Regions from separate parts of the Bacillus sp. z50 genome, predicted to be linked through region 1. Evidence: predicted binding sites of a transcription regulator. Region 1 holds the regulator's gene; the other holds the start of a gene.
What was found. Region 1 encodes Rex, which represses fermentation and respiration genes when NADH is low (regulators of the CRP and FNR family bind a similar motif). Its sites were predicted from a motif close to TTGTGAAATATTTCACAA; they were not measured.
Positions count from the first base shown of each region.

Region 1 (3,219 bases):
AATAGACAAATCATTTGCCTGAAGAACTTCATTACCACTTTGCTTTTCAATCTCAAAGGTAAAATTAGCTGATTTTTCATCGCCCAAGGGCCGATCCATTACTTCCATACGCTGCAGGGCCTTTTGCCGGCTCTGGGCTCGTTTAGTTGTAGATGCTCTGGCCATGTTTCTTTGGACAAAATCTTTTAATTTTGCAATCTCATCCTGCTGTTTTTCATAAAGCTTTGCATTACGTTCGTATTCCTCTGCCTTTTGCTCTAAGTATCTGCTGTAATTCCCTGTATATTTCTTAATTGATGTTCGGGAAAGCTCCATTACTTGATGGACAACCTTATCAAGGAAATAACGATCATGGGAAACAATTAGGATAGCGCCAGGGTAAGATTGAAGATAGCCTTCGAGCCAGCTTAATGTATCGATATCAAGATGGTTGGTCGGCTCGTCTAGAATCAGTAAATCAGGTTTCGTTAATAATAATTTACCTAGTGCAAGCCTGGTTTTTTGGCCGCCGCTTAAGGAATTAATAGATGTAGTATAATCATAATCCGAGAAACGCAGACCGTGTAAGACAGAACGTACATCTGCTTCCATTTGGTAACCGCCAGAATTTTTAAATTGCTCCTGGAGACGATCGTAATCTTTTAATACCCGGTTATATTTTTGTTCATCATTGTAGACAGAAGGATCAGCCATAGATTTTTCCAATAATCTCAATTCATCTTCTTGTTTTTGTAAGCCTTCAAAAACAGAGATCATTTCATCCCAAATAGAGCGGTCTGATTGGAGACCGGTATTTTGAGCCAAATATCCAATCGAAACATCTTTTGGCTTATAGATCTCCCCACTGTCATGTGAAAGGTGACCTGCAATGATCTTAAGCAGGGTGGATTTTCCTGCACCGTTTCTGCCAACAAGTGCTATACGGTCTTTCGTTTGAACTTCGAGCTTAATAGTAGATAAAATTGCTTCAGCTCCATAATATTTGGATACATTATTAACTTGTAAAATAATCATATTCTCACCTCAAGAAGTACATACCTTAAGTGTAGCCTACTCTTGATAAGCACCGCAACTTAATAGAAAATTTGTGAATACTCACACAAAAATTACCAAAAATGATAGAAATATTATAGAATAGGAATAGGAGAATAAACTTTCAGTGAATTTACGTGCTTTATTAATCAGGAAAGATCCCATATGATTGGTATCGCGGAGGTAACCTGGAAACAATCAGAACCGCTAGTCCTAGTATTTTGCTCGAATATAAAAGTAACGAATCATTGATAAAAAAGCGGCGTATTATACATAGCTAAGATAGTTAGAATTATGGTAGTGAAGAAAACTTCTGATATAATTTCTATGTGATACCCGGGCACTCCAAGGATTAGATATTGATTTTATATGGAAAAAGGCTGAAAATATGAATAGATTAATTATTCGTATAATCTTAAAAACGAAAGTAAGAAATAACAGCTGTTTCAGCAATACTTGATTAACCTTATATGTTATGTGCAAAGCAATCGAAAAATCAATGGTTATTGAAGGAAACTATTTTCATTGGAAAACCGGGGGGTAAAACCAGTCGGGATTATCAAAGGCAGTTTTGATATATGGAGTAACGATTGACAAGAAAGAATAGGGAGAAGGGAATTAATTTTGCAGGAAAATACTAAAATACCGCAGGCTACAGCCAAACGACTTCCATTATATTATCGTTTTATACAAAATCTACACGCGTCAGGAAAACTACGAGTTTCTTCCGCAGAACTAAGTGAAGCTGTTAAAGTAGATTCAGCTACTATACGAAGAGATTTCTCGTACTTTGGTGCTTTAGGTAAAAAAGGGTATGGTTACAATGTTAATTATCTATTATCCTTCTTTAGAAAAACTCTCGATCAAGATGAGATTACAAAGGTAGCTCTAATTGGAGTCGGGAATCTAGGTACAGCTTTCTTAAATTATAATTTTATGAAAAATAATAATACAAAGATTGAAATGGCGTTTGATGTTTCTCCTGATAAAGTAGGAACCCTTATAGGGGATGTTCCGCTCTATCATATGGATGAACTGGAGAAAAAACTTGAAAAGCAAGATATTAGTGTAGCTATTTTAACAGTTCCATCACAGGTTGCCCAATCTATTACAGATCGTTTAGTGGCTGCGAACATTAAGGCTATTTTAAACTTTACGCCGGCACGTCTGAATGTGCCAGACAGCATTCGTGTCCATCATATTGACCTTGCAGTCGAATTGCAATCATTAGTATATTTTCTTAAACATTATCCATCCGGAAATACGGAAGATACAGAATAAAAAATCTCGAAGGTTTTCCCTCCGAGATTTTTTTTGTTATTCTTTTGGTTTTTCACTTTTCATTTTCTTTATTTGCTTATGAATCATCACCAAGCGGATTCCTGAACCAACATCAAGTGTAGCCAGTATGATCAGGAAATAGGTAAAGAAATCCCAACCGCTGCGTGATACATTTTGAACAGCAAAAAATATAAAAATAGCACCTAAAATTAAGTAAGTCGTTGCCATATACAACGGTGAACGTCTCATAACAAACCTCCGATAAAGCTTTGAACTTTATTAAGCTCTTCCATATTTTTTAATATATCATCTTTGTAAAGTGATTGTACGATTACAACTAATGTATTCATAGTAATGTGGGCAAAAATAGGAACAAGGATTCTCTTTGTTTTAACATATAAATAAGCAAATGTGAATCCCATTGCTGTATAAAGCAGGATATGTACAAATTCCATGTGAGCAACGGCAAAGATCAGTGAACTGATTAACGCGCTCAGGAAGAAATTCAATCGCTTGTGTAATGTGCCAAAGATAATTTTCCTAAAGACAATCTCTTCTAAAAATGGCCCAAGTACAGAACTGACTACCATAACAAGCGGTACTGCCTCAATGAGACCGAGTATATTCTGTGTATTTTCAGACCCGGTAGGAATACCAATAATTCGTTCGATATTACCAGCTATAGATTGTGAAAACAAAGCAAGAAATACTCCGCCAATTGCCCAGCCGATCGAAGCTCCCACACTTGCCTGATCGCCTAAGCTTCTATTATTTTTTTCATATCTCAGTAGGACTAGAGTAATGATAGAAGCCAGAATAAAGCTTATAACAATCCAATACCCTGCAGCCAATACTTCTATCCGTTCCGCGGGGATATTCGTGTTCGATAAGAAAACCAGCATAATT
Region 1 covers NZ_JBZFQL010000008.1:82,537-85,755, reverse strand. Annotated here, with positions in the region: gene AC4G3N_RS17750 (ABC-F family ATP-binding cassette domain-containing protein) at 1-1,014, opposite strand, end outside; gene AC4G3N_RS17745 (redox-sensing transcriptional repressor Rex) at 1,654-2,313, shown strand; gene AC4G3N_RS17740 (YdiK family protein) at 2,350-2,562, opposite strand; gene AC4G3N_RS17735 (CPBP family intramembrane glutamic endopeptidase) at 2,559-3,219, opposite strand, start outside.

Region 2 (3,219 bases), on a different contig from region 1:
ATCATAATCTAACACGTCAGAAGTAATTGCTTTGAAGTTCGGTCCAACTTGAATTTTAAGTTTTTCATCCACCCCACCGTTGATTGCATAAAGCAATGCTTTTGCAAGGTTTGCACGTGCTCCGAAGAATTGCATTTGTTTACCGATACGCATTGCGGATACACAGCAAGCAATACCGTAGTCATCGCCGTATTCTCTGATCATGATGTCATCGTTTTCGTACTGAATCGCACTTGTTTGGATAGACATTTTTGCACAGAAACGTTTGAACCCTTCTGGGAACTTCGTAGACCATAATACAGTCAAGTTTGGTTCTGGAGCTGGTCCAAGGTTTGTTAATGTATGCAAGAAACGGAAAGAGTTTTTCGTTACAAGTGTTCTTCCGTCTAATGCCATACCACCGATTGATTCTGTTACCCAAGTAGGGTCTCCACTGAACAATTGGTTGTAATCAGGTGTACGAGCAAATTTTACAAGACGAAGCTTCATAACAAAGTGATCGATGATCTCTTGTGCTTCTTGTTCAGTTAATGTGCCTTCACGAAGGTCACGTTCGATATAAATATCAAGGAAGGAAGATGTACGTCCTAGTGACATCGCTGCACCGTTTTGTTCTTTAATTGCAGCAAGGTAAGCAAAGTATAACCATTGTACTGCTTCTTTTGCATTTGTAGCTGGTTTAGAGATATCATAACCATAAATCTCAGCTAATTGTTTTAATTCACCTAAAGCACGGATTTGCTCGCTTAATTCTTCACGTTGACGAATAACTTCTTCGGACATTGTTCTTAATCCGTAGTTTTTCAAATCTTTCTTACGTTCAGCGATCAAGAAGTCTACACCGTATAATGCTACACGACGGTAGTCACCGATGATGCGTCCGCGTCCGTATGCATCTGGAAGACCAGTGATGATACCAGCCTTACGAGCAAGCTTCATTTCATCCGTATAAGCATCGAATACACCTTGGTTATGTGTTTTGCGGTAATCAGTGAAGATTTTTTGCACTTCTTCATCTACTGTGAATCCGTAAGATTCAGCTGCAGCTACCGCCATACGGATACCACCGAATGGTTGAAGAGAACGTTTGAATGGTTTATCTGTTTGGAAACCAACAATTGTTTCAAGTTCTTTATTTAAATATCCAGGACCATGTGATGTAATAGTAGAAACAATTTTAGAATCAAGATCAAGGACGCCGCCTGCTTCACGTTCTTGTTTAGTAAGTTCCATTACTTGCTTCCATAATTCTTTTGTAGCTTCTGTTGGGCCTTCTAAGAATTCATCGTTTCCTGTGTATGGAGTGATGTTTTTCATAATGAAGTCACGTGTGTTAACTTCATTCTGCCAATCTCCGCCAGCAAAGCCTCTCCATGCATCTTTTTTAGTTACATTATCCATAACCATTGCCATTTTATTTTACCTCCTAATATTACGTTCAGGAATATTATTTCAAATTTCTAGATGTTCAGCTTTTTTAAATTATATAACAGCTTTCTATACTCTTATAATACACATTATATGTGAAAAAGTGAACATGTAAATTATGACAATCTGGTGAAATCGAAAACAACGTTGTTAAATCAATCTTTTCTTTCTATTTTCTAATAATTCTAATATCAGGAACCCTTGACAGTAAATAAAACTGTTATAGTAAAATCCACTCTGAAAGCTAAACTGTACTATAAAAGGCATCTGTTCTTAAATACAGATGCCTTTATAGATACCATTATATAACAATTCTGTCATTTATGCACGTCTGATCTATTTTTAAAGGCTTCCTTCGTCACAATATATTGTTCGTGGTTTGTATGTTGTTCCTGATTTCCACCCGTTTCAGCATGGTGAGGAAAATTCCCAGGATGACTTTTACGTTTATGATTAAAACCTTTACCTCTCGCCATAATCCTACCTCCTTCCCTTATTATCATTTTCTACAGAAAGGCGAGAATTATGGCAGGTAAGTTGAGGCAATATAGTACAAAAAGAACATCATTATTGGCAGCCATAGACCACTTGTTTAAGCAATTTGGGAACAACCTCAGTGGAAAATGGAATATGCAGCCTTTCTGTACGTTTGTGTGCGTCCTTACCATATGGACCGATATTTACGGCTGGTATATCCAATTCCCCAATAATAGAAAGCGGAAGATTATACCCCTTCCCGTATAGAGGCATTTCATTTTCTAACACCGGCATCACTAAATCACGATCACGTAAACGGCAATAGCTTACATCGGAAAGCCCTGGAAAATAAGACATGATCTTTATTTCTTCATTAAATTTCTCTTTAGCGATCCTAACGCAGTGCTCTACTATACCTTTTGCTTTCTGATCCCTTTCATCATCTTCCAAATAAACGTGTGGATAATAAGGTGGAGCGAGCATGATCATATAAAAAGGGGCCTCTGATTTGAAAAACGCTGCCACTACATCTGCAATTTCAGCTGTTAATTTGGCCATATTCATGCCTGCGTCCTGTTCGAGCAATGCAATCTTTGCGTTTATTTCTTTCATAAACATATGGCCATATTCTCTACAGCCTTTATCAAATAACTCTTGATAAGTATATACACTGGGCTTAAGGTTAGGTTTTCTTGAACCATGTCTTCCATACCCAAGTAAATCATAAATATTTGATAACCGTCCTTCTATATACCTGCTGCTATCTTCGCCAATATCTTTCAGCTTGTTTATGACTTCTTCCGGATTTTGCTTTAGCGTAAGGATATTAGCTAGTACATATGCTGCAGTTGGCGTTTGGACATTATATGCTTCTTTTAGATCCATTAATTTTAAGATCGTAGGCAGAGGATTCTGTTCCCCGCGTTCTTGTTCTAAAAAGGCTAAGGATAACTCCAGTCTTTCCGCTATCACACCTGCCATCCAGGCGGCATTCATGCCCTCAAGCGGTTCGCCCACATGTGTTTCAGTTCCTACACAAAAAATTAAGGGCAATAACTTACCCACAGATCCTGTATAAAAATATTTTGTACGGTCTCCTGGATATGCACCAAAACTCGGCTCCGAGCAAATGGCCACTTCCAAATCCAGTTGATATTGGTCCTTGAGTCCCTTAATCAACTCAACTCCCGCAAACATTCCGGCCGAATATCTCTCTTCATCCGGTGTAGCTAAAAATAATAGGTTATGTTTCAAATTGCCATGTTCGGCAGCTTCTGATAGTAAAGCCATCTGAATAGCAAGTCCGGCTTTCAT
Region 2 covers NZ_JBZFQL010000005.1:178,983-182,201, forward strand. Annotated here, with positions in the region: gene pflB (formate C-acetyltransferase) at 1-1,413, opposite strand, end outside; gene AC4G3N_RS15040 (hypothetical protein) at 1,746-1,904, opposite strand; gene AC4G3N_RS15045 (M20/M25/M40 family metallo-hydrolase) at 1,996-3,219, opposite strand, start outside.
Region 2: pflB (formate C-acetyltransferase) is a predicted target of Rex. The motif match lies at 1,522-1,539, and genes of this name have one in related genera.